DNA from 4 places in the Mixta hanseatica genome. Region 1 is predicted to be linked to each of the others. Evidence: predicted binding sites of a transcription regulator. Region 1 holds the regulator's gene; each other region holds the start of a gene.

What was found. Region 1 encodes Fur, which represses iron uptake genes when iron is present. Its sites were predicted from a motif close to ATAATAATGAGAACNACTATCAA; they were not measured.
Region 2: the regulator Fur is predicted to act here: its motif matches at 4,592-4,614, upstream of feoA (ferrous iron transporter A).
Region 3: the regulator Fur is predicted to act here: its motif matches at 2,410-2,432, upstream of fhuF (siderophore-iron reductase FhuF).
Region 4: the regulator Fur is predicted to act here: its motif matches at 1,841-1,863, upstream of K6958_RS09310 (TonB-dependent siderophore receptor).

Annotation. Positions count from the first base shown of each region.
Region 1 covers NZ_CP082904.1:1,382,849-1,390,658, reverse strand. Annotated here, with positions in the region: gene pgm (phosphoglucomutase (alpha-D-glucose-1,6-bisphosphate-dependent)) at 1-1,517, opposite strand, end outside; gene seqA (replication initiation negative regulator SeqA) at 1,542-2,093, opposite strand; gene ybfF (esterase) at 2,346-3,110, shown strand; gene ybfE (LexA regulated protein) at 3,267-3,542, shown strand; gene fldA (flavodoxin FldA) at 3,682-4,212, shown strand; gene fur (ferric iron uptake transcriptional regulator) at 4,574-5,017, shown strand; gene mtr (tryptophan permease) at 5,130-6,380, opposite strand; gene glnS (glutamine--tRNA ligase) at 6,640-7,810, opposite strand, start outside.
Region 2 covers NZ_CP082904.1:362,098-369,907, reverse strand. Annotated here, with positions in the region: gene ompR (osmolarity response regulator transcription factor OmpR) at 1-588, opposite strand, end outside; gene yjbE (exopolysaccharide production protein YjbE) at 1,128-1,367, shown strand; gene greB (transcription elongation factor GreB) at 1,506-2,006, opposite strand; gene K6958_RS01640 (Tex family protein) at 2,208-4,532, shown strand; gene feoA (ferrous iron transporter A) at 4,666-4,899, shown strand; gene feoB (Fe(2+) transporter permease subunit FeoB) at 4,896-7,208, shown strand; gene K6958_RS01625 (alpha-amylase family glycosyl hydrolase) at 7,350-7,810, shown strand, end outside.
Region 3 covers NZ_CP082904.1:692,800-700,609, forward strand. Annotated here, with positions in the region: gene K6958_RS03255 (PepSY-associated TM helix domain-containing protein) at 1-318, opposite strand, end outside; gene K6958_RS03260 (DUF2946 family protein) at 363-896, opposite strand; gene K6958_RS03265 (YbaK/EbsC family protein) at 960-1,436, opposite strand; gene fhuF (siderophore-iron reductase FhuF) at 1,569-2,363, opposite strand; gene K6958_RS03275 (diguanylate cyclase) at 2,743-3,843, opposite strand; gene K6958_RS03280 (DUF1435 family protein) at 4,082-4,366, shown strand; tRNA gene K6958_RS03285 (tRNA-Leu) at 4,593-4,679, opposite strand; tRNA gene K6958_RS03290 (tRNA-Leu) at 4,707-4,793, opposite strand; tRNA gene K6958_RS03295 (tRNA-Leu) at 4,828-4,914, opposite strand; gene rsmC (16S rRNA (guanine(1207)-N(2))-methyltransferase RsmC) at 5,047-6,099, opposite strand; gene K6958_RS03305 (DNA polymerase III subunit psi) at 6,207-6,620, shown strand; gene rimI (ribosomal protein S18-alanine N-acetyltransferase) at 6,589-7,029, shown strand; gene yjjG (pyrimidine 5'-nucleotidase) at 7,076-7,756, shown strand.
Region 4 covers NZ_CP082904.1:1,911,906-1,919,715, forward strand. Annotated here, with positions in the region: gene K6958_RS09310 (TonB-dependent siderophore receptor) at 1-1,750, opposite strand, end outside; gene treA (alpha,alpha-trehalase TreA) at 1,978-3,648, opposite strand; gene K6958_RS09320 (LysE family translocator) at 3,949-4,560, shown strand; gene K6958_RS09325 (hypothetical protein) at 4,523-4,834, shown strand; gene K6958_RS09330 (cupin domain-containing protein) at 4,968-5,312, shown strand; gene K6958_RS09335 (globin domain-containing protein) at 5,530-6,813, shown strand; tRNA gene K6958_RS09340 (tRNA-Ser) at 6,898-6,985, opposite strand; gene K6958_RS09345 (peptide MFS transporter) at 7,218-7,810, shown strand, end outside.

The DNA of each region.
Region 1 (7,810 bases):
GCGGCAAACCAGCCGTTTTCCGTCATCACTTTCAGACCACCAATCGAGGCCCCATTGCCCGGCGCGCTGGTTAGACGCGCCGTAATCGGATCGCCAGCCAGCGTGGACGCGCTGACCATTTCCGGCGACAGTTTCGATAGCGCGGCTTTCTGCGCGGAAGTGGCTGACGCCTGCAAACGGTTATAGCTTGGCGCGCCGAAACGCGCTGCCAGTTCGTCATAGTGCTGCTGCGGGTTTTTACCGGTTACCGCGGTGATTTCCGCCGCCAGCAGGCAGAGGATGATCCCGTCTTTATCGGTAGACCACGGCGTACCGTCGAAGCGCAGGAAAGACGCCCCGGCGCTCTCTTCGCCGCCAAAGCCAAAGCTGCCGTCGAACAGACCATCTACAAACCATTTGAAGCCCACTGGCACTTCCACCAGTTTGCGGCCGATATCATTAACCACGCGGTCAATCATGGCGCTGGAGACCAGGGTTTTACCCACGGCGACCTCTTTGCCCCACTGCGGACGATGCTGGAACAGGTAATTGATCGCCACCGCCAGATAGTGGTTCGGGTTCATCAGGCCTGCCGGCGTCACAATGCCATGACGGTCGTAGTCAGGGTCGTTGCCGAAAGCCAGATCGAACTTATCGCGCAGCGCCAGCAGGCCAGCCATCGCACACTCTGATGAGCAGTCCATGCGCACCACGCCATCTTTATCCAGATGCATGAAGCGGAAGGTCTGATCGATAGCGTCGTTAACGATGGTTAAATCCAGCTGATAATGCTCAGCGATACGTTTCCAGTATTCCATACCGGAGCCGCCCAGCGGATCAACGCCGATTTTCAGGCCCGCTTTTTTAATCGCGTCCATATCCACTACCTGCGCCAGACCTTCAATATAAGGCTGGATCAGATCTTTTTCCTGAATATGGCCGCTGGCCCACGCCTGCTCCAGAGGCAGGCGTTTAACCTCTTGCAGATCGTTTTGAATCAGCTGGTTAGCGCGATCTTCCACCACTTTGGTGACGTTCGTGTCAGCCGGGCCGCCGTTTGGCGGATTGTATTTAATCCCACCATCTTCCGGCGGATTATGGGAAGGCGTAATTACGATGCCGTCAGCTTGGGTGCCGCCCGCTTTGTTATGCTCAAGGATTGCGTTGGAGATGGCCGGCGTCGGCGTATAGCCGTTATCCTGCTGCACAATCACATCCACGCCGTTAGCCGCTAACACTTCCAGCACGGAAATGATCGCCGGCTCGGACAGCGCGTGCGTATCTTTACCCACGTAGCAAGGGCCAGTAATCCCATTCTTTTTACGTTCTTCAGCAATGGCCTGGGCGATAGCCAGAATATGGGTTTCATTGAAACTCTGACGCGCGGCGCTGCCGCGATGCCCTGAGGTGCCAAATTTCACCGCATGTTCCGCATTCCCTTTTTCTGGCTGCAGAACGTAATACTGGGATGTTAATTGTGCAACGTTAATCAAATCGCTCTGCTGGGCTGGCTGCCCGGCACGGGGGTGATTGGCCATTGGCGCTTCTCCCTGACGCTTCAGTTAAATGGTGCCGCAAACCTTATCTGACAGCTCCGGAGGGAACTGCATAGCCAGCATGATGTGCTCCACCATGCTGCATTTGCGGCCTGTGTTAGTGTTGGTGATCACCCAATACGGCGTACCGGGAACATGCTTCGGCTTGGTATGGGTGCCATGCTGCAACAGTGTTTGTTCATCGCCGGCAAAGTAAACGCGCGTGCGTCCCTGCAGCGATGCAGTGGCCTCGGCAAACGCGTCGGGATCAAGACGATAAAGCGTCGATAAAATCAACATGAAGCGATTTACCGCTTTATTCTGCTCGGCGTACTCATCAGAGAGTAGCAGCTCACGCACCGCCCGCACGCGATCTTGCGCGCGCGTGGTGGGCTTGCTGGCTTCATTTTCCTGACGCACGCTAACGGCAGGCGCCGGGGTCGCAGCGGCGACCGGCGCGCTCTGACCCGCGGTAAATTTCAACATCCGGCGTAAAATGTCGGAGGCGCTTTCACCAATGTGCTGCGTGTGGCTGGCAATATAGCGATAGAGTTCTTCGTCGACTTCAATCGTTTTCATCTTTATCCGTACGGTAATTGCTTGTGGCAGAACCAGCCGCAGCGCGTAGTAGCAAATTTCAGCTGTACAATCTGTGCGCTGGTTCTAACATAAGGATTATAAAGTTAAATCCTGCGGGTCGGTAGCGACGTTGGCGCTTGCAGGCAAAAGTCAGAATATGCCGCAAAGCCACCCGGCAAACAACCACTCACCAGCAGGCAGTCTATAAACCATGATAACCTATGCTTTCCTTTCAACTGTAAGAACTTTGCCATGAATTTGAATACTCGCCTGCAAACTGAACAGTCCGATCCCAACGCCCTTCCCATCCTGCTTATTCATGGCCTGTTCGGCAGCCTGGATAATTTAGGCGTGCTGGCGCGCGGCTTAAAAGCGGATCGCCCGTTGATTCAGGTGGATGTGCGCAATCATGGCCTGTCGCCGCGCAGCGACGAGATGTCTTATCGGGCGATGGCGCAGGATATGCTGGATACGCTGGATGCGCACGGCATAGATAAATTAGCGGTAATCGGCCACTCCATGGGCGGAAAAATCGCCATGACCATGACGGCGCTGGCGCCCGAGCGCATCGAACAGCTGGTGCTGGTAGATATCGCCCCGGTTGATTATCGCACCCGACGTCACGATGAAATTTTTGCCGCCGTGAATGCCGTCACCGCCGCACAGGTGCAGCTGCGCAGCGAAGCCGCCAGCGTGATGCGCGAGATTCTTGCTGAAGAAGGGGTGATTCAGTTTCTGCTGAAATCTTTTCATGAGGGCGCATGGCGTTTTAACGTCCCGGCGCTGTGGGACAACTACACTGCCATCTCCGGCTGGGAAGAGGTGCCTGCCTGGCGTGGGCCGGCGCTGTTTATTCGCGGCGAACTGTCACCCTATCTTGATGATATTCATCGTAATGCTTTGCTGGCGCAGTTTCCCGCAGCGCGTGCGCATGTGATTGCCGGCGCCGGGCACTGGGTTCATGCTGAAAAACCGGATGCGGTGCTACGGGCCGTGCGGCGTTTTTTAGCACTGTAAAAGCAATATGTTAACGGGTCGACAAAGATTGTTCTCGCTCTTACGTCAGGGTATGATGGCGCGCTAAAATTTTGCCGCCGAAAAACTGGCGGCAAACCGGCCCAAAACGTCACCATGCGCGGCGCAAACGCGCAGCCCATTCAGTATCACGATTCTATGGCAAAAGAACAAACGGACCGGACCACGCTCGATCTCTTCGCAGATGAACGTCGCCCGGGACGCCCGAAAACCAGTCCGCTGTCGCGTGATGAACAACTTCGTATCAACAAGCGCAACCAGCTGAAGCGTGACAAAGTCCGCGGGTTACGGCGCGTTGAACTGAAGATGAACAGTGAGGCCGTCGATGCGCTTAACGCAATGGCGGCCGAACGTGGCGTCAGCCGCAGCGAGCTGATCGAAGAGATGATTCTCGCCCAGTTGCAGGCGCTTTGAACGGCTGGCAGAAGCGCACTAAGAAACAAATGCAGCGGCTTTACGAGTTCCGCCTCCTGACGGTCTCTGCTATTATTGCCGTAATCTGCAGACAACGGGCAGTTACCATATATTTAAGTTTCAAGAGGTTACTAAACTCATGGCAATCGTAGGTATTTTCTTTGGCAGCGATACCGGCAATACAGAAAATATTGCAAAGATGATCCAGAAACAGCTCGGTAGCGATGTTGCCGAAGTGCATGATATTGCCAAGAGCAGTAAAGAAGATCTGGAAGCTTTTGATATTCTGCTGTTAGGTATCCCGACCTGGTACTACGGCGAAGCGCAGTGCGACTGGGATGATTTTTTCCCAACGCTGGAAGAGATCGACTTCAACGGTAAACTGGTGGCGCTGTTTGGCTGCGGCGACCAGGAAGATTACGCAGAATACTTCTGCGATGCGATGGGCACCATCCGCGATATCATTGAGCCGAACGGTGCGGTGATCGTAGGCCACTGGCCAACCGAAGGCTACCATTTCGAAGCGTCGAAAGGCCTGGCGGACGATAAACACTTCCTCGGTTTAGCGATTGATGAAGACCGTCAGCCCGAATTGACTAACGAACGCGTGGATAAATGGGTTAAACAGATTTATGCAGAACTGCACCTGCAGGAAATTCTGGAAGCCTGATTTCGTGCGCAATGTGCTGTAAATCACATCGCGTAACAGGTTTTTCCTATAGAAATGATAGGTACGGGTTTGAAAATTTTATCATTGAGTCGGTAGAATACCCGTATCGGTCACGCGCTTTCCTGCCGTCGTGCTGTAAAGCGGCAGGATTAAGCGAAATGTAAACACAGCATCATATGGGCATGAACAACGCCGGACGTAGCGATCTTCTCTTTACTTCCACTTGCGATTTCACGCGCACCCTTACGGTTTTCATTTCGAAGCATCAGTTCTATAATGAGACGCTATTAGCTTAGCGTCGACCGATGTTCATGGCTGTTCAGCCACATTGTGACTAGCAAAGTAACAGGACAATATCCGCATGACTGACAATAACACCGCATTAAAGAAGGCCGGCCTGAAGGTCACTCTTCCGCGACTAAAAATCCTGGAAGTGCTTCAGGGACCAGAGAGCCATCACGTCAGTGCGGAAGAGTTATATAAGCGTCTGATTGATATGGGCGAAGAGATTGGGCTGGCGACGGTTTATCGCGTCCTGAACCAGTTCGACGATGCCGGTATCGTTACGCGCCATAACTTCGAAGGCGGCAAATCCGTTTTCGAACTGACCCAGCAGCAGCACCACGATCATCTGATCTGCCTGGACTGCGGTAAGGTTATTGAATTTAGTGATGAGTCTATCGAATCTCGCCAGCGTGAAATCGCCACGCGTCACGGCATTAAACTGACCAACCACAGTCTCTATCTGTATGGTCACTGCGCGTCAGGCGACTGCCGCGAAGACGAAACACTACACGATAAATAATCAATTATGCTATGCAGTAATCTGAAAACCGGTGCTCAGGCACCGGTTTTTTTATGGCTGCGTGCTGCCGTTCCAGGCGCGTTAAACCGCGAGCATCGTCCCGGAAATAATTTTAGCGGGCGTATACCGGCAGCAGATCGGCGTAGCTGAGTAGCGAAACGATAATATTCAGGACGGCAAACAGTAGCACCAGCAGTACGGGCAGGTTGCCTCCTTTTAAACGCCAGCCCTGAAAGTGCGGGAAGCGTTGCCGGGCGCGCCAGACCAGCAGCGCCGGCGTGATAACGGCCCATACGGTTGCTGCCAGCCCGGCATAACCAATCGCCACCAGAAAGCCGTTCGGCCAGATAAGCGCCGCGGAGAGCGGAACGACAAAGGTGATAACAGTGGTTTTTAACCGACCTGTCGCGCCGTTATCCATTTTCAACAGATCGGCCAGATAATCAAATAGCCCCAGCGTAACACCCAGAAAGGAACTGGCAACGGCAAAAGTGGAAAAGACGGTAAGCAGCACGCTCAGCGAGGCGCTTTGCAGTAAATTGCCCAGGGCATCAACCAGCGCATCAATATTGCCGCCGCGCTGGGCGATCGCAATAAAGTCCACGCGCGGAATATTTCCCATGGTGCCGACAATCCAGACCAGATAAATCATCAGCGCCGCTACGGTTCCCAGCAGCAGGCAGCGTGCGACTTTTTTGCCCTCGCCCCGGTAATACTCAATCAGACCGGAAATATTGCCGTGATAGCCAAATGAAGCCAGGCAAAAAGGAATCACCATCCAGCCATAACGCAGATAATGGCTTTCCGTGCCGCCGACATCAAACAGCAGCGCTGACCTGACATGACCGAGCAGACCGCCAAACAGCAGAAAGAAAGTGATCACTTTCGCGCCGAGGAAAATCAGCGTCACGCGGCTGACCGCGGCGGTTCCCAGCCAGACAAACAGCGCCACCAGCAGCGTAAAGCCCAGCCCCGCCGCCCTGGCGGATACCGGCAGCGCCAGCGCAGCGAAAGTATGCTGCAAAATAGCGCCGCTGGCCGAGATATAGGCATAGGTCAAAATGCCCAGCACAAACAGAATGGATGCCCCGTTAAGCACGTTCCAGCGCTGGCCCAGCAGATCGCGCGTCAGCGTATCGAAACCTGCCCCGCGGGGATAGTGCAGACTGGTCTCAAGGAACATCAGCCCGGAGAGCAGCATGCATAGCCAGGTAAATAATAAGATAGCTGACGACCAGCTAAACCAGGCGCCGGACATCACCACCGGCAGAGAAAACATACCGGCTCCTACCACCGTACCGGTAATAATCAGCGTGCCCCATAATATTGAGGGGAGTTTGCTGGCGGAAACCGCTGTTTCCATAACGCATCCTTAGAATGATATCTGTTTATTTATTGTTCAAATGGCACTCTGTCTGGCAGAGAAGCTATTAAGGCAGATATTCTACCTGATAGCGAACTCATGAACTAGTACATAACAGCGTAAATGAATAAAATCTAATGATGGGATAAAACGCGCGGCCATTTTCCGCTGCGCCACGCTTTCCCTTCCTGCACGCGGGCGAAAAATTTAGCGCATAAAAAAGGCGGCTCCGGGAGCCGCCTTTGATCATTGAAATAGCTTATTCGCCGCTTTTAGCCCAGGTATCACGCAGGCCAACGGTACGGTTAAATACCAGGTGTTGCGGGCTGGAGTAAACGCTGTCGGCGCAGAAGTAGCCTTCGCGTTCAAACTGGTAAGGAGAAGTCGCTTCCGCCTGCTTCAGACCCGGCTCGACAAAGCCCTGTTTAATCACCAGCGATTCCGGGTTAATGGTCGCCAGGAAATCTTCCGCCGCTCCCGGATTCGGCACGCTAAACAGGCGATCGTAAAGACGAAACTCAGCCGGCGCCGCATGTTCTGCCGATACCCAGTGGATAACCCCTTTCACTTTACGGCCATCGGCCGGATCTTTGCTCAGCGTATCAACATCGCAGGTGCAGAAAATACAGGTAATATTGCCATCTTCATCTTTCGCCACCCGCTCGGCACGGATAACGTAAGCGTTACGCAGGCGCACTTCTTTACCCAGTACCAGACGCTTGTACTGCTTGTTGGCTTCTTCACGGAAGTCAGCCCGGTCGATCCAGACTTCACGGCTAAACGGCACCGAACGCGTACCCATCTCTGGCTTATTCGGATGATTCGGCATGCTGATGATCTCTTCATGACCCGCAGGCAGGTTTTCAATCACCACTTTCAACGGATCGAGCACGGCCATCGCGCGCGGCGCATTCTCATTCAGATCGTCGCGAATACAGGATTCCAGCGCGGCCATTTCCACGATGTTGTCCTGCTTGGTCACGCCGATGCGGCGGCAGAAATCACGAATAGAGGCGGCGGTATAACCACGACGACGCAGACCAGAAACGGTAAGCATGCGCGGATCGTCCCAGCCTTCCACCACTTTCTCTGTTACCAGCAGGTTCAGCTTACGCTTGGACATAATGGCGTATTCAAGATTCAGGCGGGAAAACTCGTACTGACGCGGATGAACCGGGATAGTGATGTTATCCAGCACCCAATCATACAGGCGGCGGTTATCCTGGAACTCCAGCGTACAGAGCGAATGGGTGATCCCTTCCAGCGCATCGGAAATGCAATGGGTGAAGTCATACATCGGATAGATGCACCACTTGTTGCCGGTCTGATGATGCTCGGCAAACTTCACGCGGTAGATGACCGGATCGCGCATCACGATAAAGCTTGAGGCCATATCGATTTTCGCGCGCAGGCAGGCGGTGCCTTCGGCG
Region 2 (7,810 bases), 1.0 Mb from region 1:
AGCGCTGTATTCACGGCCGCGGGCAAGGTTCATCAGCTTATCGCGCGACAGCGGCTCACGCGGATGGCTTACCAGCGCCTTTAACACCGCAAACTCGCCGCTGGTTAACGGCATCGGCTCATCTTCACGGAACATTTCACGGGTGCCCAGGTTCAGCTTGAACTTGCCGAAAGCGATAACCGCCTCTTCCTGCGAAGGCGCGCCCGGCAGTTCATTCGCCTGGCGACGCAGCACGGCGCGAATACGCGCTAACAGTTCGCGCGGGTTGAACGGCTTCGGAATATAGTCATCCGCGCCAATTTCCAGCCCAACGATACGATCAACCTCTTCGCCTTTTGCCGTCACCATAATGATCGGCATCGGATTACTTTGGCTACGCAAGCGACGACAAATCGACAGGCCATCTTCGCCCGGCAACATCAGGTCAAGCACCATCAGGTGGAAGGATTCGCGGGTTAACAGGCGATCCATTTGCTCGGCGTTAGCGACGCTGCGCACCTGAAAACCCTGTTCAGTCAGATAACGCTCCAGCAACGCACGCAGGCGCATATCATCATCGACGACCAGAATTTTGTAGTTTTCTTGCATTTCGATACTCCCAAAGGCGCTATTGCCCGAGCTGGTATTGTTAAAAAAGAAGCGTAACTGTGACAGCCATTAATGGTTTGTATTCTAGCCGAAATTGTTACAAAGCATATTAAACAGCAGCTTATATTGCGTTTATTTCGCTTTTATCCTGCCGAATAGTATGCCACCGTTCGATCCGTCTTTTCTGAAATACGCCGGAAAACTCTGCTCATCGCTGGCTCAGAATGCTAAATGTAAACTTTTGTCATGCCAAAACAGCAGGTTAGCTTATTCCGCCCTGCCGCTCTTAGGGTACTGGCTCGTTACCCGGTTATTAAGTGTCAGATTACTGCGCCCTGAGTCCAACTATTAGCAGAAAAAACTGGTGTTTATTTTTTTACCATTACGCTCAGCCAGGAATATTCGCAGCGGAGGCAAGACCGATCCAGCAATAACTCAAGTTAACCTTATTCGTTAGAAAACAACGCTTTTCAGCGCCGCCCTGACAAACCTATATTCTCCCCCGACAAACGTTGTTTATTTATCAGCCGGGAATAAATATGAACAAGATAATGTTGATTTGCTCGCTGGCTCTGTTTGCCAGTGGATATGTAATGGCTAACGAGCCGGCAGGCGGCGCAGCCGCTGGCGCTCAGGCCACCACCGAAGCGAAAGGCGCCTCCGATGCGGAAGGCGTAGCGGTTGTCGGCGCGCTGCTGGGCCTGGCCCTTGCCACCGCAGGCGGCGGCGACGGTTCCACTACGGCCACCACCACGACCACCAGCACCATCCCACATTAAGCTGTATTAAGGCACCACCGCAGATCAAAATTATAAAAACTTTGTTGCTGTTGTCTTTCGCCACCGGAGAATAAGCGTTGCCCGGGCTTTCTTGAAAAAGTCATTATTCTCCGTTTCTTTTTTATCCTGCGGCATGGCTTACACCGCAGCGTTATCATCCGGGTTCTGACGATATTCGATACGGTTAATAAACCAGATTTTTTCCCCTTCCGGCGTATTGACGCTGACTTCGTCATCCACCTCTTTTTTAATCAGCGCACGCGCCATCGGTGAATCCACCGAGATATAGTTTTTCACCTCGCCATAGATCTCATCTGGCCCGACAATCCGAAAGCATTTTACCTCGCCCTGCTCGTTTTCCACCTCGACCCACGCGCCGAAAAAGACTTTGCCTTCCTGCTGTGGCGAATAATCGACGATTTTCAGTTCGGCCAGACATTTACGTAAATAGCGCACCCGCCGGTCAATCTGGCGCAGCAGGCGCTTGTTGTAGGTATAATCCGCGTTTTCAGAGCGATCGCCCAGGCTGGCCGCCCATGAGACGATTTTAGTGATCTCCGGGCGCTTCTCTTTCCACAGATAATCGTGTTCCGCCCTGAGCTTGTTATAACCTTCACGGGTAATCAGTTGTGTCTTCACACACCCATCCTGTCTGCTAAAACTAACGGTCCGACAGCCTCGCGCCGCCCTCTGGCGCTTATGGTACAACATCAAAAACGCCCAGTGGTACATCGCTCTCGGAATATGGCCTAAAGCGCGCCGCATCGCTGGCAATTTCGCCCGTCAATCCGTATAACTGTCCGCTATTTCTCAAACTCTGTTAGCAAGATAGTTGAACCGATGATGAATGATTCACTGAACCGCATTATTGCGGGTGAACTTCAGGCGCGGGCTGAACAAGTTGATGCCGCAATCCGCCTGCTGGACGAAGGGAACACCGTGCCGTTTATCGCACGTTACCGTAAGGAAGTTACCGGCGGGCTTGATGATACCCAGCTGCGACAGCTGGAAACCCGGCTCGGTTACCTGCGAGAGCTGGAAGATCGCCGCCAGGCCATCCTGAAATCCGTTGCGGAACAGGGCAAACTCAGCGATGAGCTCGCCGCCGCGATTAACGGCACGCTGAGCAAAACCGAACTCGAAGACCTTTACCTTCCCTATAAACCGAAACGCCGCACGCGTGGACAGATCGCTATCGAAGCTGGTCTGGAGCCGCTGGCAGATGCGCTGTGGCAGGATCCGTCGCAGGAGCCGGAACAGTTGGCCGCCCGTTTTGTCGATGCCGATAAAGGCGTCGCCGACGTTAAAGCCGCGCTGGATGGCGCGCGCTATATCCTGATGGAACGTTTCGCGGAGGATGCCGCGCTGCTGGCGAAAGTGCGCGATTATCTGTGGAAAAATGCGCATCTGGTGTCACGCGTGGTTGTCGGAAAAGAGGAAGAAGGCGCGAAATTCCGCGACTATTTCGATCATCACGAAGCGCTGTCGACGGTGCCTTCGCATCGTGCGCTGGCGATGTTCCGTGGCCGCAACGAAGGCGTACTGCAGCTGTCGCTCAACCCCGATCCGCAGTTCGATGAGCCGCCGCGTGAAAGCTATGGCGAACAGCTTATCAGCGAGCATCTGAACCTGCGTCTGAACAATGCGCCGGCGGATAGCTGGCGTAAAGCGGTAGTGAGCTGGACCTGGCGCATTAAAGTGCTGCTACATCTGGAAACCGAACTGATGGGCAGCGTGCGCGAGCGTGCGGAAGAAGAGGCGATTAACGTCTTCGCCCGTAACCTACACGATCTGCTGATGGCGGCGCCGGCAGGCATGCGCGCCACTATGGGCCTCGATCCGGGCCTGCGTACCGGGGTAAAAGTTGCCGTAGTGGATGCCACCGGCAAGCTGGTCGCCACCGATACCATCTATCCGCATACCGGTCAGGCGGCGAAAGCTGCGGCGGCCGTCGCGGCGCTCTGCACGCGTCATCAGGTAGAGCTGGTGGCGATCGGCAACGGCACCGCATCCCGCGAAACCGAGCGTTTCTTCCTGGAAGTCCAGAAGCAGTTCCCGCAGGTGACGGCGCAAAAAGTGATCGTCAGCGAAGCGGGCGCATCGGTCTATTCGGCCTCTGAACTGGCGGCGCTGGAATTCCCCGATCTGGATGTTTCCCTGCGCGGCGCGGTATCTATTGCGCGTCGCCTGCAGGATCCGCTGGCGGAGCTGGTAAAAATCGATCCGAAATCGATCGGCGTGGGCCAGTATCAGCATGACGTCAGCCAAAGCCAGCTGGCGAAAAAGCTGGATGCGGTGGTGGAAGACTGCGTAAACGCCGTCGGCGTCGATCTGAATACCGCCTCGGTGGCGTTGCTGACCCGCGTGGCCGGCCTGACGCGCATGATGGCGCAAAACATCGTGAACTGGCGCGACGAGAACGGCCGCTTCCGCAGCCGTCAGCAGCTGCTGAAAGTCAGCCGTCTCGGACCGAAAGCCTTTGAACAGTGCGCCGGCTTCCTGCGTATTAACCAGGGTGATAACCCGCTGGACGCCTCAACGGTGCATCCGGAAGCTTATCCGGTGGTTGAACGCATTCTGGAGGCTACCCGTCAGTCGCTGCGTGAACTGATGGGCAACCCGAATGAGCTGCGTAATCTTAAGGCGGTTGACTTTACCGATGAGCGTTTCGGCGTGCCGACGGTCAGCGACATCCTGAAAGAGCTGGAAAAGCCAGGCCGCGATCCGCGTCCGGAATTCAAGACGGCGCAGTTTGCCGAAGGCGTAGAGACGATGAACGATCTGCTGCCGGGCATGGTACTGGAAGGCGCGGTAACTAACGTCACCAATTTTGGCGCCTTTGTCGATATCGGCGTCCATCAGGATGGTCTGGTGCATATCTCTTCGCTCTCCGACAAGTTTGTCGAAGATCCGCATACCGTGGTGAAAGCGGGCGATATCGTTAAGGTCAAGGTGCTGGAGGTGGACTTGCAGCGTAAGCGTATTGCGTTGACCATGCGTCTGGATGAGCAGCCGGGCGAAACGCCGTCGCGCGCCGCGCCGCGTAGCCAGGAGCGCAGCCATCAGCGTCCGGCGGCGAAGCAGCGCGCGCGCGGCAATAGCCCCGTCGCTGGCAATAGCGCCATGGGCGATGCGCTGGCCGCGGCGTTGGGTAAAAAACGCTAACAATTTTATGGGCGGCCTGGCGCCGCCCTTTATCGTATGTTTGTTCTAAATCAACATTAACGATAATCGTTCTCATTAATATGGTGCCGTTTTGTTCTTGCCGCCTTAAGCGACAGTCAATGAGGTGCACCCTATGCCACTAGTTGCCCGCCAACACTATCAAATCCTGGGTTTTTCTTCTGCCGTTAGCCCTGCTTACCGGCAAAAGTTGCTTTCCCTGGGCCTGCTGCCCGGCGCCTGTTTTCAAGTACTGCGTATTGCGCCGCTGGGCGATCCGCTACAGATCCAGACGGGGCGCGTCAGCCTGATGCTGCGCAAAAAGGATTTGGCGCTGCTGCAGCTTCAGCCGATAGCGGAGGTGGCATGAAAAACTGCACTATCGGCCTGTTAGGCAACCCGAATGCCGGGAAAACCACCCTGTTTAATCAGCTTACCGGCGCGCGTCAGCGCGTTGGCAACTGGGCCGGCGTAACCGTAGAGCGCAAAGAGGGCTTTTTTATCGCCGGCGACACGCGGGTGAATTTAATCGATCTTCCCGGCACCTATTCGCTCACCACCATTTCTCAGCAGGCTTCGCTCGATGAGCAGATCGCCTGCCACTTTGTCTTAAGCCAGCAGGCGGACCTGCTGATTAATGTGGTTGACGCCTGTAACCTTGAGCGCAACCTCTACCTCACCTTACAGCTGCGTGAGCTGGGCGTGCCCTGCATCGTGGCGCTCAATATGCTGGATATGGCCGAAAGCCAACGCATTACCATCGATATTCCCGCGCTGGCGCAACGTCTCGGCTGCCCGGTGGTGCCGGTGGTATCAACGCGCGGCAGCGGGCTGGATCGCCTGAAGCAGCTGATTGATAAAGGCGTTCCTGCCTGCGCGCCGCTGAAAGTATGCTATCCGCCAGAGCTAAACAGCGCCGTCGATCGACTGGCGGCGGCGATGTCGGTCAGCGACAGCCCACAGCAACGGCGCTGGCTGGCGCTACAGCTACTGGAGGGCGATATCTATAGCCGCCAGCAGGTGGGCGATCTGGCGCTACAGCGTTTAGACGAGCTGGAAGATCAGCTGTCAGCAGATACGGCGGTCAACATCGTCGCCGCGCGCTATAAGACATTGGCGACGCTGTGCGCCGACATCAGCAATCAGCATATGATGGCGCCGCATCGGCTGTCGCAGCGGCTGGATAACCTGGTACTGAACCGCTGGCTGGGCTTGCCAATCTTTTTGCTGATGATGTATTTGATGTTCGTGCTGGCGATCAATATCGGCGGCGCGCTCCAGCCGCTGTTTGATATTGGCTCCGCAGCGCTGTTTATCCATGGCATGCAGTGGCTTGGCGCTACGCTGCATTTCCCCGTCTGGCTGACGCTGTTTCTCGCTCAGGGCGTGGGGGGCGGCATCAATACGGTGCTGCCGCTGGTGCCGCAGATTGGTTTGATGTATCTGTTCCTCTCTTTTATGGAGGATTCCGGCTATATGGCACGCGCCGCGTTCGTCGTCGATCGACTGATGCAGTCGCTTGGCCTGCCGGGCAAATCCTTTGTGCCGCTGATTGTCGGCTTTGGCTGCAACGTTCCCTCGGTAATGGGCGCCCGTACGCTGGATGCGCCGCGTGAGCGGCTGATTACGGTAATGATGGCGCCTTTTATCTCTTGCGGGGCCAGGCTGGCGATTTTCGCCGTGTTCTCTGCCGCTTTTTTCGGTACCCACGGCGCGCTGGCGGTATTTAGTCTCTACCTGACCGGCATTGTGGTGGCGGTGCTAACCGGGCTGCTGTTAAAGCATACGCTGCTGCGCGGCGAAGCTTCGCCTTTCGTCATGGAGCTACCAAGCTGGCATGTCCCGCACCTGAAAAGCCTGCTGTTACAGGCCTGGCAGCGGTTGCGCGGTTTTGTGCTGCGCGCCGGGAAAGTGATCGTTGTCGCCAGCATCCTGATTGGCGGGCTGAACAGTTTCTCCTTTAACGGGCAGCCGGTTAACAGCATCAACGATTCGGCGCTGGCCAGCGTCAGTCGCGTCATTACCCCGCTGTTGATGCCTATCGGTATCCAGCCTGATAACTGGCAGGCTTCGGTCGGCCTGCTGACCGGCGCGATGGCGAAAGAGGTGGTGGTCGGTACGCTGAATACGCTCTATACCGCCGAAGCACTGCACGAAGAGCCGTTTAACGCCAGCGAATGGAGCCTAAAGGCGGAGCTGTCCGATGCGGTAACGGAAACCTGGCAGGGACTGAAAGATACGCTAACCCTGAGCGTGCTGGCCAACCCGATTGAGGCCAGCAAAGGCGACGGTGACATGGCCGGCGGCGCAATGGGCACCATGAGCCGTCAGTTTGGCAGCGATGCCGCCGCGTTCAGCTATCTGCTGTTCGTACTGCTCTATATTCCCTGCGTTTCGGTGATGGGTGCGATTGCACGTGAAAGCAACCGTCGCTGGATGAGTTTTTCCATCTTCTGGGGATTAAACGTCGCTTATTCTCTCTCTACGCTGTTCTGGCAGTTCTCGCGCATCAACGAGCAGCCGCTGGCCAGCAGCCTGACGATCCTGCTGGTGCTGCTGTTTAACAGCGCCCTGCTGCTGCTGTTACGACGGGTTAAACTGCCGCCGCAGCGCATCCCCATCAGGGTGCTGCCGGTTGAAAGCTATGAAAAACCATTAACCAGCGGCGAATGCCATTAAGCCACGCAGCGATCGCGATTTGAGTCAGGCGGCGCCCATTCCGACAGGGGCCGCCGCTGTAGCGGTTGCGATTTTAGCGCGGCGGTCTACAGTAAAAACTAACGCCTTTACCAACCTAACGCTGCAGCCCGCCGGATAAACATGGATATTATCAATAGCTTAATCGATAAGATCTACCAAAACACTTTTCCGATGGCCGCGCGGGAGCGCCTGCTGTCACACGTCCGCGCCGCCCGTGATGCGATAAAAAAACCGCGTAAGCCGCACTGGGATGAAAAAGATGTGGTGCTGATAACTTATGCCGATCAGTTCCGCGAGCCGGAAGCCCCCACGCTGGCGACCTTTTCACGCTTTTATCAACAGCATTTGCAGTCCACCTTTAATCTGGTTCACCTGCTGCCCTTTTTCCCCTGGTCATCTGACGACGGTTTTTCCGTCATTGATTATCATCAGGTTAACCCGATATGCGGCGAATGGCGTAACGTCGCCGAGCTGCATACCCATACGCGCCTGATGTTCGACTTTGTCTGCAACCATATCTCTTCGCGCAGCGCCTGGTTTAAACATTATCTGGCCTGTGATCCCGGCTGGGATGATTTTTT
Region 3 (7,810 bases), 690 kb from region 1:
GGTCTCGGTATCGCTCGGTGCCGGGCGCACGGCGGCGATTTTCGCATCGCTGCCCGCGTAGGCCAGCGCCGCATCGATCTGTTTTGATAGCGGCTGTACGGGGCCGGGCGCATCGGTCGTCAGCTGTTGCGCATACAGGTAATTTTCAAGCTGCGGCGTTAATACATAGAGCGTGCCGGTGAGCGCGGCGGCAAAGATAAACGGGCCGATAAACAGACCGATGGTGAAGTGTAAACGACGCATAAGCTGCAGAAACGCCTGCGCGCTTTGCGTTTTTTCAATCTGTGCCGAGGCCGTCGGCACGATTTTTTCCGACATAATGGTTCCTTTGCCCGTTGGCGGGCTGTAGAGAAAGCGTTGGGTTAAACGAGTGAAAACCCGTTAACCGGCGGCCCGCGCGGTCGGAACCAAATGGGGATCCAGCTGGCGACAAAAGGCTGTAGCTGGAGAGGAGCGACTGGCACGGCCGCCTGTAGCAGCGTCCAGAGCTGCGGCAGGCGCACGGAGTCCAGCGGCAGATGAATCAGCAGTACGCAGTAGCCACAGGCGCTGTCGTCCATCATCGACATATGATAGTGCCGGGAATGAGAGGCAGCGGAAGCGGAATGAGGCGCGGCGCCTGGCTGCGCCGCCGTAGGGGGCGACGAGTGATGAGCGTGGCTGGCGGTCGGCGGGCTGTGTTGCCTGGCGACCTCTGCTGCGCAGCCATGGTCATGCCTTTCATCTTCCGCATCCATCGCCATTGCTGACATATGCGCCATCATTGGCGAGGCATAGCCATGCTGAGCCATCAGCGATTTAGAAATCACCGGGGCGATAAACAGCAGCAGCATAGCCAGCAGCGCCAGCCACGCCGGGAAACGGCTGCGGGCGATGGCAACATAAATCAGCGACACAGAAGATCCTGAACAAGATAACGGCGTAATTGTAGGCGAATTGCCAATACAGAAATCATTTTTTTAGGTTAAATCAGCGGGATTTTGGCAAACGTCGACCCATTCGGCCTCGGTAAGCTCCGCCATTTTATCCGGCGAGATACGTAGCGCGCTATGAGTCGCGCCTGCTGCCGGCAATACTTCGGCAAAGCGCCGCAGAGAAATATCGCAATAGACTGGCAGCGGATGCTCAAGGCCAAAGGGGCAGACGCCGCCGGGCGGATGGCCGGTCCAGTTCAGCACCTCATCGGTGGTTAACATGCGCGCCTTTGCCCCCAGCGTTTCTTTTAGCTTGCGATTATCCAGACGCAGATCGCCGCCGGTCACGATCAGGATCACCCGATTCTTTACCTTTAACGACAGGGTCTTCGCTATCTGCCCCGGCGCGACGCCGTGCGCTTTAGCGGCAAGAGCCACGGTTGCCGTGCTTTGACTAAGTTCAATAATCGGGATTTCAGGGGCACGCTCGGCAAAATACTGCCGTACAGACTCCAGGCTCATGTTGCGTTGCTCTTTACAATAAAACGGGGTGATAAAGCTGCCATAACCGAGGGGATCTGTAAACGACAGGCGGCGGGAAAGCGCCGCCTTACAAAAAAAGGGTTGATGACTTTTTGCCGTCAGAAGAGGGGATCAGACGGGCTTCAGGGTACAGTCGCCGCAACGTTCCACCGCGGGCAGCCGGTAGCGCTGACAGCAGCTGCGACGCTGCATCGCGCCGTCGCGCGGGATAACGGTACGGTAAAGCGGGTTATCGCTGCCGTCCAATAAATGACGCGAGAAAAACAGCGCATGTTCCAGCGTCAGCAGCGTGGCTTCATCTACCCAGCTTTTCATCTCGCCTAAAAACCAGTGCATCAGGTAGCCGGTATTATTCCAGATAAGTTTGGCGTTGATATCGCCATGCTGTTCAATGCCCTGTACCGCCGGGATTAAATGCCGCTGGATAAGACGATCGATACGCTGATGCGCATTCAGATAGCGCGCATCTTCGTCCTCCTGCACGTCGATCCAGAATTTAGCCGGACGACCGCTTTCATGGAACTGCAGATGAAAATGTTCCAGCGAGCAGTCGAGCGCGCGCTTCTCCATTACCAGCGCCAGCATCATCGGCGGCACAATCAGGCCAAAATACCACTGCGCCCAGAGCGACTGTAGCGGCTTTGCCTCACGCAGCATATCAGCATGCTCACGATAGATTTCATCGCTGTAGCGCGCCAGCAGGCGATTAAAGTGCGTGCTCTGTGACCATTCAGGCTGGATAAGCGTATCGTCAGGGGCGGCGTCGTTAAGCGTGATAAATTCAAGGAACCACGAGCGATGTTCGCTAAACAGACTATGCAGCACAGTGCTCAGCGAACTATCACTCTGCATAAAGATGACTGGAGACGAACCATACTCATAAGCCTGACGCGTAACAATGGCCATAGGGCTTCCTGTGTAATCGACTGCCGAAATGGAGATAAGAAAACAAATGATAATCGTTCTTGATTGTATCCAGGAAGGAATGCGCTAGCAAGTGGGAGAATGCAGTAAGTCGTCGTATTAACGTTACGGGAGATTTATCGGCTATAACCTGATAAAACGTCAGGTTTTAGTCAAAGGCAGAAAAACATCCTGCGCTATAGACAACCGGCGTATAAAAATTCCAGCAAAAAATAAATAGCGTTATTCTCGCCGTTGCCGATGGATTTTTTATTTAAACCAGGCCTGCAGAGAAGAAACTATTTGAATTACTTTAATTTGTATTAAGGAGAAAGATTTATCCCGGCTAAATAATCCTTTTATATAAATGCATCCTTAAACATCAGGCTATATCCGCCGGCGCTGAACGCAGATTAGCTTCGCAAAGTTCTTCCCAGGAAAGAATGGTATTTCTGCCGCGGTTTTTCGCCACATATAAAGCCCGATCGGCGTTGGCCAGCGCCTGTTCAAAATCTTCTTCGATTATCGGAGCAATACCGGCGCTAATAGTGACATGCGTAGAGACGCGATGGTTAAAACGATGGGGAATTTCCAGGTCCAGCACATGTTGACGAATACGTTCAGCCAGCTTCATGGCAATCGAACGATTAACGTTAGTCATCAGCACCAGAAACTCTTCGCCGCCGTAACGGGTGACTACATCCCGCGAGCGCACCGCATCACGAATCGCCGCAGAGACGCGCGTCAGCGCCTGATCGCCCATCGCATGCCCGTAGTTATCGTTATAAGATTTAAAATTATCGATATCGAGCAGCATCACGAAATGGCTGCCGGCATGGTTCTCCAGCAGGTTTTCCAGCCGGTTCTTCAAACCGCGCCGGTTATAGAGCCCGGTAAGCGGATCGAGCATACTCAGGTCGCTCCAGGTCTGCTTTTCTTCGTACAGCTGGAACAAGAGGCGTCGCGTAAAATGGTCGCTGCGGCGCTGCATCAGGCTCTGGAGCGTAAAGCCGAGCAGTGGCAGTGCGATGGTAAACAGCAGCGTTAGCGGATGCTGGCCGCGGTCGAGCAGCATAACGGTAAGCGAGGGCGGGGCAATGTGCAGGCAAAACGCCAGCAGATGTTCATTTAGCGAGATGGCGCTGATAAAGAAAACCGCCATCAGGCTGACCAGCAGGAAGCTGCCGTCAAAATAAAAAACCAGCTGGCTTTTATTCGCAATCAGCCATGACCACAGCACGCCGATAATAAAAGCGGTCAACGATAATATCGGCCATCTGGTGGCAGGCTTCAGGATCCAGAAGGTTAATTGCAATAAACTTATGATAACTATCAGCGTTGCCGGTAAAGAGAATGAAAGATTTTCTCCTTTATTTATCGGTAACATAAAAAAAAGTGATGTCGCCATGTTTAAAAAAAGAAAAAGCATTAACGACAGGCGATATTTGCTGTGCAGCAATTCTTCATAAGTTTGTAATTTCATTTTTATACACTCGGAACAGCCCTGAAATATCAAAGCGCCATTGCCATAGTAAAAATATTTACTCTGGAAAGGGTATTGAGCAGTTATTATTGGTATCTGGATTAGATTAATCCTGGCAATCTATCACTTTCTAACTGGTCTGTCATCTTCGTGTCTAAAGTTTCTACAAAGGAAACGTGCAAAATGATAAAAGCTACCATATGATACTGGTAATCATTATCATTTAGTGGTGACGGATATGCTGATGGCAATTATGGCGGCCTGCGGATTATGGGGCGTGAGCTGGATAATGGGAGAGCGCCTGCAAAGCGCGTGGAGTGTGTTGTTGCCTGGCGCGCTGATGCCGTTAGTGGCATCCATGAACCTGTCATTCGGCCAGTGGCGTTGGTTGTTATTGACGGCGCTGCTAATGACCGTAGTGATGCTGGTGCATCATCGGCTACGACGCTATATCTTGCTGCCTTCCTGTATCGCGCTCGCCGGCGCGTTGGCCGCGGTATCGGTGAATGCAGGCGCGCTGTAACGCAGGCAAAGCGTTTGTCGGGGGGTTAAGGATAGCCGTCCGGCAGCGGGTGAACTGATCATCGCATCGCTTTTCCGCGACAGGATTATCCGGCAAAGAACGGCCGCTTTTCAGACAATAAAGCAGGAAAAAATCGGGCTGTGAAACCGGGAGAAAATGTGATCGCCGGATAACGGCAGAGTCAAATCGGGGGAAACAGAGAGAAATAACAGAAGCGTGACAATATTGGTGCGAAGAGAGGGACTTGAACCCTCACGTCCGTTAAGACACTAACACCTGAAGCTAGCGCGTCTACCAATTCCGCCACCTTCGCATAACATTGTCTTCATATCACCGCATTTGGTGCGAAGAGAGGGACTTGAACCCTCACGTCCGTTAAGACACTAACACCTGAAGCTAGCGCGTCTACCAATTCCGCCACCTTCGCGCAGATGCTGTGCGATATGAATTTTTGTGGTCTTTGGTGCGAAGAGAGGGACTTGAACCCTCACGTCCGTTAAGACACTAACACCTGAAGCTAGCGCGTCTACCAATTCCGCCACCTTCGCATTCCGGCAATGCTTTACAGCACTGCAACCACGGAGGCGAATTCTGGAGATTTTTCCCGGGGACGTCAACAGATATTTATCGGCTCTGTTGCGATCGCTGTAAAAAGCAGCAGATCCCCGGGAGGTAAGGCTTTATTTGTCGCGGTTAGCAGCCTTAATGGCGCGGGCATCGCGTCCCCAGACGGCGCGGTAGACCTTAAAACGACCCGTTTGCGCCAGCACTTCATGATGGCCAAAGGTTTCGTCCAGCACCTGCGGGTAGGGCAGAAAGGCGTTAGCCACCAGCCGTAGCTCGCCGCCGCTGTTAAGGTGCTGAGCCGCACCGCGAATCAGCGTACGCGCCGCATCAAGGCTGGTCTGCATCCCTTCATGGAACGGCGGGTTCGAGATGATCATGTCATAACGGCCGGTCACGTCAGAATAAACGTTGCTGGCAAATACCTCGCCTTCGATCTGGTTGGCGGCCAGCGTCGCTTTACTGGCGGCCAGCGCGGCGGCATCCACATCGGTCAGCCACAGGCGTACCTTTGGCGAATGACGCGCCAGCAGCGTTGCCAGCACCCCGGCGCCGCAGCCGATATCCAGCACTTTCCCTTTGGTATGCGGGGTAAAGGTTGAGAGCAGCAGGGCGCTGCCACCATCCAGCCCGTCGCGGCTGAATACACCCGGCAGCGTTTTAATCACGCAATCATCCAGTCTGTATTCATCCCAGAAACTTTCCGCATCAAACGCGGGCTGCTGTGTCAGGCGACCATGATACAGACCGCAACGGCGCGCGCTGTCGATCTTGTCCAGCGTCGCCCAGGCAGCCAGCATACCTTCGGCGCTGCGCACGCCGCTGCGGTTTTCGCCAATAACAAAAATATCGCTGCCCACCGGCAGCAGCGACAGCAGATTTTGCAGCTGAAACTGGGCTTCCGGCTTGTTTTTCGGCCAGTAATAGATCAGGGTATCGCACTCTGCTATCGCTTCTGCCGTGGCTACCAGGCCAAACTGCGCACGATCGCCCATGCTGCGGCTTAATGATTGCCAGTGATGATAATATTGCGTATGGACGCGGCTCAGCTGGGTTTCCAGCTGGGCGGGCAGGTCATCCTGCAAATCGCCGGCAAACAGCACGCGGCGGTCTTGCCATTCATCACTATGGCGCAGGATCACTTCACTCGCCGGGGTAAAAGCAGACATCAGATAGCTCCTCAGAAATCAGAGCGCAGAGTATAGTGGTTTGTTGGCGCATGTTCGATGGGTTTGCTAGCATAGCGGCGCATTATAAGGGCGTAACGGGAATTTCTATGTCATCCAGACGTGACTGGCTACTACAGCAAATGGGCATTACGCAGTATAAGCTGCGGCGTCCGCGCGCGTTACAGGGTGAGATCGCGATAACGCTGCCGGCGGATACGCGCCTGCTGATCGTGGCGGATATTCCTCCCACAACTGAGGACCCTTTGGTTGGCGATGTGCTGCGCGCGCTGGCGATTACGCCACAGCAGGTAGTCAGCGTAACGCCGGATCAGCTTGCTATGCTGCCTGAAGATCGTTCCTGCGCCAGCTGGCGCCTGGGAACCGAGGCGCCGGTTGCGCAGCAGGGTCCACAACTTTCCACGCCGCCGCTTGAGGCGCTCTATTTTGACGCCGAGGCGAAACGCGCGCTCTGGCGGCAGATTTGTGAATATGACGTCGATTTCTTTACTCACTCCGCATGACCTTCCGCTGGCGCTCGCCATTGAGCGACGCAGCCACGCTTTCCCCTGGACGGAAGCGACCTTTACCAGCAATCAGGGCGAACGTTACCTAAACTACCGGCTTGACGTTGACGGCCAGATGGCGGCCTTCGCCATTACCCAATGGGTACTGGACGAAGCGACGCTATTCAATATTGCCGTCGATCCGGCTTATCAACGACAGGGGCTGGGCAAGGCGCTGCTGCATCATCTAATTGAACAGTTGCAGCAGCGCGATATTTTTACCCTCTGGCTGGAGGTGCGCGCCTCCAATCATGCGGCGATCGCGCTTTATGAACAGACCGGTTTTAATGAAGTTTCGGTGCGCCGAAATTATTATCCGGCAACGCACGGTCGGGAAGATGCTCTGATTATGGCGCTCAGCCTGTAAAGGCCGAACGCCGCAAATCCTCTGACGGCCGTAACAGGAGAAAGCTATGCTACAAAACTGGGACTGGATCCTTTTTGACGCTGACGACACGCTGTTTCACTTTGATGCTTTTGCGGGCCTGCAACGGCTGTTTAAAGATTACAACGTTGATTTCACTACTGATGACTATCACGAATATCAGTCGGTCAATAAACCACTGTGGGTGGAATATCAGAACGGCGCCATTACTGCGCTGCAGCTGCAGCACCAGCGTTTTAACGGCTGGGCGGAAAAGCTGAATGTCACACCGGATACGTTAAACAGCGGCTTTCTTAGCGCGATGGCGGAAGTGTGCGTGCCGTTGGAAGGCGCGGTAAATCTGATTAACGCGCTGAAGGGCAAGGTGAAGATGGGCATCATCACCAATGGCTTTACCGCTCTGCAACAGGTGCGTCTGCAGCGTACCGGTTTTCGGGATTACTTCGATCTGCTGGTGATTTCCGAGCAGGTTGGCCATGCCAAACCGCATCCAGCGATTTTTAACTATGCGCTGGAGAAGATGGGAAGGCCAGCGCCTGAACGGGTACTGATGGTAGGTGATAATCCTGATTCAGATATTTTGGGCGGCATCAATGCCGGTTTAAAAACCTGCTGGCTGAATGCGGACGGCAGAGAAAAACCTGAAGCGATCAAGCCAGACTGGCAGGTAAGCTCGCTGCATGAGCTGCAATCTATCTTATTTTCTTAAGTTTTAATTCTCTCTATTTTTAGTTTGAAAATCTATCAAGGCGACCTTTGTGTC
Region 4 (7,810 bases), 530 kb from region 1:
GCGGCGTAAGCTGATTGCGCGCCTCCAGCTCCAGCCCGCGGGAATGCACTTTCCCGGCTGGCTCGTAGAACGAGGTGTTCACAATGCGGTTGCCGACATCTTTTTGCGTCAGATCGTAAACCGCAATGGAGTACATATCAGAGGTACCGCTCGGCTGATACTTCACGCCTGCCTCATACTGCTCGGCGGTGGTCGGTTTTAACAGATCGCCGTTCGCATCCGGCAGGCTGGAAGGAGTAATCGCCTGGCTGTAGCTGACGTAAGGGGATACGCCATTATCGAAAGCATACAGTAGCGAGGCGCGGCCGCTAATATGGTCATCGGAACGACGGCGGCTGGTATCCGTCGCGTCGTTAGTGCTTTTCGCCACTAAACGATCGTAACGGCCGGAAAGGGTCATATGCCACTTATTCCATGCCATATCATCTTGCAGATAGACGCCCGCCTGATGATAACGACGCGTTTGATCATAAGCATACAGGCCAGGCACGCGAGCGGTGTCTGGATCGTAAGCGGTCTGCCAGAAGCGCGTGCCGCCTTCGCCGGTACGTGCGTTAAGCGGATCAACCCAGGCACTGGCATCCCACAGTTTGTTACGATACTGATGGTAATCGGCGCCCAACACCAGCGTATGCTGCACATCGCCGGTGTTGAAATCCGCTTCCAGCTGGTTATCGATAGCAAAAGCGTCCAGCGATGAGCGCTCGCCAGAATAATAACGATCCAACAGATTACTGTCGCCGCGCCAGCCAATTTGATACACCTGATCTAAATCGACGTTTGAATGGGTATAGCTGGCATTGGAACGGAAGGCCCAGGTATCGTTGAAGCGATGCGAAAACTCATAGCTGTAGATTTGCTCGCGGCGCTTAAACTGATCGAGCGAGCTTTCGCCATCGTAAAAGCCATTACTTAACTTCTTGCCGTTGTGTTCGGTAATGCTGCCTTCGCCCGGCACCGAGCCGTGATAACCGCCGGAAGGATCTTTTTGCAGATAGGCCTTCAATAATAAAGAGGTGTCGCTATCCGGCTGCCAGAGCAAAGAAGGGGAAATAGCATAGCGCTCTTCACGCGTATGGTCATACTGCGTATCGCTATGACGCGTAATACCGGTAATGCGGAACGCCCATTGATCGTTCAGCGCATTGGTGTAATCAAAGGCGGCGCCGGTGGTGGCATTATTCCCCGCCATCAGACGGAAATGGCCTTCCTGGGCAAACTGCGGACGTTTTGAGGTCATCATCACCAGCCCGCCCGGTACCGTTTGTCCGTACAGCGCGGAAGAGGGGCCTTTGATCACATCGATGCGTTCCAGGAACCAGGGATCAATCTGCAGCGCGTTATAGCTGCCGCCATCGGTCATCAGACGCAGGCCGTCCAGGAAGGTGTTATCGACATCGCCGCCGTGGAAGCCGCGCAGGGAAACCGTATCGTAGCGCGTCGCCGCACCGGCAAAGTTAGTAAACACGCCGGAGGAGTAGTTCAGTGCCTGGTTAACATCCATCGCGCCCTGATCTTCAATCTGCTGACGCGTCACCACCGAAACGGACTGGCCGGTAGTAATCAACGGCTGATCGGTTTTCGTGGCACCTTTACTGGTTTTAACGGTATAGCCAGAGGTGGGTGAATCGGCAGTTTCAGCGGGCTGAGCGGTTACCGTCAGCGTCTCTTCCGCCAGCGAAAAACCCGGGACGGCAAGCGCCAGTGAGCAAAGCAGCGCAGAACGTTTCAGGTTAAAAGGCATTCCCATGTGATATCCCTTAAGCAGAATCGAAAAGGCCGCCCGGTTACGGAGCGCGGCCAGAAGCATTACCGAGATGGCTAAATCATGTAACTGGAAAGACTAATGAGAATTATTATCTTTATCGATTGCCGATTCAAGATGTAATTTATCTGAATATTTCCAGATAAACCGTGGGGATTCAGTGGATTAAAAGGGAAGTCAGGTTGCCCGGCCAGGCGGCCGGGCGGGAAAAGTTACTGAGATTTTTTCATATCGCTAACATTATTACAGGTCACATCTTTCGGGCAGTACATATCCATCAGCTTCAGGGTGACGCCGTTAGTCCAGCCAAAGCCATCCTGCAACGGATATTCGCCGCCGCCGCCGCCGCCGAGGTTACCTTCCACCACATATTTTTCCACCAGCTTATGCTCGCGGTCATAGGTGGCCTGAACGTTATCAAGGAAGCGCATCCCGATATCTTTCGCCAGCGTTTGTTTGCCGTAGTGATTCAGGCCTTCAACGGCGACCCATTGCAGCGGCGCCCAGCCGTTAGGCGCATCCCACTGCTGGCCGTTATGCACGTTCGTCGTGACCAGACCGCCCGCTTTAACCAGCTGTTTTTCTACCGCAGCGGCGGTTTTCGCCGCCTGATCATCGCTGGCGGCCTGCATATAGAGCGGGAACAGCGCGGCAGCAGTCAGCTGCGTACGTACGCTGCTGCGTTTCCAGTCATAGTCGGCATACCAACCGCCTTCCGCATTCCACAGATAGCGGTTAATCGCTACCTGACGTTTCTCGGCCAGATCCGCGTAGCGTTGGCTGTCGCTCTGTTTATCGGCGGCTTTGCTGGCGTGCGCCAACGTTTTTTCCAGATGGAACAGCAGGGCGTTCAGATCGACCGGAACGATCTCTGTGGTGCGGATAGTAGAAAGATCGTTGGGATCGTCAAACCAACGTGAACTGAAGTCCCATCCGGATGCCGCGCCGGAGCGCAGATCGCGATACAGCTCCGCCTTATTGCGCTGTTTCGCTTTTTCGGCAGTGGCGATGTCATCCATATAAGATTCAGTACGCGGAACATCACGCGCATCCCAGTAGCGGTTCAGCACGGTGCCATCCTTCAGCTTCACGACGCGCTTGCTGGCGCTGCCGGCCGCTACGCTTTGCGCGTCCGCCATCCAGTATTGATACTCTTTTTGCAGCTGCGGCAGATATTTACTGTAGGTGCTTTCACCCGCATGCTGCGCCAGTAAATCCACCATCAGGCTGAAGAACGGCGGCTGCGAACGGCTCAGATAGTAGCTGCGGTTGCCGTTGGGAATATGACCATATTTATCCAGTTCGTGCGCAAAGTTATCCACCATATCCTGTACGCGATCCCAGTGGCCGCTTTCCGCCAGCCCCAACATGGTGAAATAGCTGTCCCAGTAGTAAATTTCACGGAAACGGCCGCCCGGCACCACATACGGTTTCGGCAGCGGCAGCAGGGAATCATACTGGTTAACTTTATCGGTAGTGCGCGTCAGCACCGGCCACAGGCCATCGATATGCTCACGCAAGCTTTGGCCGGCCGGCGGCACGTAGGCTTCACCTTTGGCTGGCAGCGTGAAGTTAGTATCAACAAAGCGGCGCAGATCGAAATTGCGCTGATTTTTTTGCATTTGCCAGTCGGCCAGAATAGAGGCGGGATTAAATTTCGGCACCGCATCGGCAAAAGTTTTCTGATCCGGGAAGAACTTTGCGGACTGCACTGCATGATAAAGCGGCCCCAGACGCACATCCGGCGGTTGCGGCGCCTGACTCTGCAGTTGCTGATCGTCCGCTGCCTGCGCATAAAAAGATCCCGTTGCCAGCGCGCCGGTAATCAGCAAAGGCAATAACAGCGCGCCTTTCCATTGAGAAGGTACGGCCTTTTTCGTCATCAGTATTCTCCTTGTCCAGACCAGACATGATCTGTAAGTGTTTGACCATTCAAAAAACTTTAGACGAAATTAAATAATTTGCCTGGCGTGAAGTCGGGAAATGTGAGTTGGATTAGGCTTTTACCTGCGCTACCGCCTTATTTCATCTGAGCGCTGTTATGTGGCTGTTCGGCGACGTCATGCGTTAACCATTGCGTTAATAACCAGTTGATTTTAAGTCTGTTAAAGGTTAAAAATTCTTATCTATTAGAGAGTTCCAGGGTGATTTTTTAGCTAAAACCCGCGCTTTTGGAGAAAGAGATGTCTGTCACGGATGCGCTTCTTGCCTATTCTTTTGCTGCCTTACTTCTGACGCTGACGCCAGGGCTTGATACCGCGCTTATCTTACGTACCGCAACCGTTGAAAGCAGGAAAAAAGCGTTTCATGCGGCGCTGGGGATCAATACCGGCTGCTTTATCTGGGGAGCGCTGGTGGCTTTTGGCCTGGGGGCGCTGCTGGCAGCGTCTGAACTGGGTTATAACCTGCTTAAATGGTGCGGCGCAGCTTATCTGTGTTGGTTAGGCTTACAGTTAATCCTTAAGCCGCGCAGGCAATTAGATATTCGCCAGACTGCGCATCCGTCCTCAACGAATTGGTTTATAAAAGGTATCGATTCATATCGTTATCGGTACGCTCTGGTCATCGTTGCTGATTACTGGCACGCGTTTCGCCCCCGGCTTATTAAAAAAATCGTTATTCGTTCAGTGGATGGATCGCGTTACGGGCGGCGTTTTCCTGTTGTTTGCCGCCAGGCTGGCGTTGAGCAACCGATAATCCTGCAACGAGTTGTGCCGGATAGCACGTTTAAAAGAGTAATAATGAAAGGAGCAAGAAATGATCGTCAGAACATGGCACGGATGTGTTCCGCTTAAATATGCTGAAGGTTTTGCCAGACATTTGGAAAAAACCGGGGTTGAGCATTCAAAAGGAACGCCAGGAAATCAGGGGGCGTATGTTCGTCGGGAAACCCAGGGAGAATGGGAACATTTCTTTCTGGCCACCTACTGGGAAGATCTGAAAGCAGTCAAAGCATTTGCCGGAGAAGAATACCAGGTTGCGGTCACTTATCCTGATGACGAGCAGTTCGAACTGCTTTCCGATCCTTACGTTTTTCAACATACCGTTCAGTCAGTTTCCGCTCTGTAGGGCGTTATGTTTGCCAGCCGTGCCGTTTCTCGTGGCTGGCTTTGCCCGCATGATTCTTTGCTCTGCCAGGCCAATGACGCATCACCAGCCTGGCGCGCTATAAACGTCGCTTAACCCGTATAAGAGAGAACCCATGATTTCCAGTGAAAACGCAGAGCACTATATCTGGGGTGAAAAGTGCGATGGATGGTATCTGGTAAATCGGCAGGATATGCTGATTATTCATGAGAAAATGCCGCCGGGCACCCAGGAAAAACGCCATTACCACTCCGTTTCCAGACAGTTTTTCTTTGTTCTTGAAGGCATTCTGACCATGGAACTGGCGGGGGAAATGCAGGAAATCGGTGCCAGACAGGGCATAGAAATTCCGCCTGGCGCGAAGCATCAGGCCCGAAACAGTTCTGATGCCGCCGTGGAGTTTATTGTTATTTCTCACCCCACCACGCGGGGCGATCGTTCAGACCTGACCGAAGGTTGATGCTCATCATCAAAGGCGGTTACGCGCCGGTTATGCTTTACATGCAAGGGGTGGTGATAATTCTTTTCTCGCGCAGCGCCATTCTTTATCGCCTGCGGCAGCTAAGCAATGAACTAAACCGCAGCATGCTTACAGGATCTATATTTAAAACAGCGTGCCCGGAAGGGCACGGGGTCACTTTTATCGTTGGAAGAGCTGAAAGCAATGTGAGGCAACTATGTTAAGTGAAAGGCAAAAAGAGCGGGTAAGGGCCACGGTACCGGTACTGAAAGAGAACGGCGAAGCTTTAACCGATTATTTTTATAAACGCATGTTAAAAAATAATCCTCGCCTGAAAGAAACGTTCAACATGGGCCATCAACGCAGCGGTGCTCAGGCGAAAGCGCTGGCGGGCGCAGTACTGGCCTATGCGGAAAATATTGACGATCCGTCAGTATTAATGCCGGTTGTTGAGCTCATTTGCCATAAACATGTCAGCCTGAATATACAATCCCCGGATTACAATATTGTTGGTGAGAATTTACTGCATTCGATCAGTGAGGTGCTTAACATCCCGATGGATGATGAGCTGATCACCGCCTGGGGTGTAGCTTATCAACAGCTGGCTGATATTTTTATTGCAACTGAAAATCAACTGTACGATGAGCGCAAAAACAGCACAGGAAGCTGGGTAGGCTGGCGCAACTTTGTCGTAGATAAAAAAGTGAAAGAGAGCAGTGAGATTACCTCTTTTTATCTGGTGCCGCAGGATGGCGGGGCGCTGCCTTCCTATAAGCCCGGACAATATATCACCTTGCGCGTAGAAGTGCCGGCGCTGGGAATTAAACAACCCCGACAGTATAGTTTGTCCAGCAGCCCTGAGGATGCTTATTTGCGTATATCGGTTAAGCGCGAAGATGCCCGTACAGAGGGACAGGATCCGGGCTATGTCTCCTCTACGCTGCATGATCATATTGATGAAGGCAGCGTGGTTGAGCTCAGCGCGCCGGCAGGAAACTTTTATCTGCTCAACCCAGATACCACCAATGTGTTAATCAGCGCGGGCGTGGGGCTGACGCCGATGATCTCTATGGTTAATCATTTGTTGGCTGAACACGCCGATCCGAATGTTAATCCTGCGCTACGTGAAGGAACCCAATCTGGTTCTGAAACGGCTTCGGCGTTAAAAAAAGATATCTATTTTATCCATGCTGCCCGCAGTTCTGAGGTGCATGCGCTGCGTAAGGAACTGGAAAACCTGGCCAGCGCGAACCCGAATCTGCATCTTTTTATCGCCTATGAAAATGTAAAAGAGAGTGAGGTAGCGGGGAAAGATTATCATATGCAGGGCAGGCTGGATTTAAACGCGCTGCCTGCTGAATATCTGCCGAAAGAAGCAGACTATTATTTATGCGGACCGATCCCGTTTATGCAGGAGCAGTATCGCGCCCTGATTGCGCTGGGCATCCCGCAAGAAAAAATATATAGCGAGGCCTTCGGCACTGGCGGGCTGCACTTATAGCGGCGGGGCTTCTCATCGCCCCTCTTGTCGTGCGTTATGCAAATAAAAAAGCCTGAACTTTCGCTCAGGCTCTTTCATAGAATATGGCGGTGAGAGGGGGATTCGAACCCCCGATACGTTGCCGTATACACACTTTCCAGGCGTGCTCCTTCAGCCACTCGGACACCTCACCATATTGTCGTCAACAGGCACACTGCTGACCGGCGCTAATGTAGGGATTTTACGGCAGCGCGTCAACCAACTTTCTGCGTTAAATGATGCGTTTAGTCAGTTTTAAACCACTTCGGCGCGAAAGTAAGCGAAAAGATAACGAATGCACCCCAATAACACAAATCAGACTGCATAACCGCCACAGAAGATGCATACTAATGCGCAATATATGCTTAAAAATCACTGAGGTCAGCTTGAACAATCCAACCAAAGCGCAACCACAGGGGATCCCGGCTGGATCCGGGGCGCTATTCTTTATTCAAATTTTTGCCACGCTCGGTTTCGCCGTACTCTATTCTACGCTGGTGCTGTATGCCACCAAACGCCTCGGCTTCAGCGAAGCGCAGGCAAACGCCACGATGGGCGTTTTCGGCGCGTTTAACTATGGCCTGCACCTGTTTGGCGGCTATCTGGGCGGGCGCTTCCTCAGTAACCGTAATCTGTTCGTATTAGGCATGATATTGCAGGTAGCGGGCTGCTGGGTGCTGTCGGGAGAGAGCGCGCAGGGGCTTTACTGGGGACTGGCGATGTTCCTCACCGGCAGCGGCCTGAACGTCACCTGTATTAATATGATGCTCACTCAGCGCTTTGCTCCGGATGACCAGCGTCGCGAAAGCGCGTTTTTGTGGAACTATGCCGGAATGAATCTCGGGTTCTTTATCGGCTTTACCGGCGCCGGCTATTTCCAGCTTGGTGAGCATTATCAGGCGCTGTTCCTGTTTGCTACCGTGGGCAACGCGCTGGCCATTATCATCAGCCTGCTGCGCTGGAAAATCCTTGCGGATAT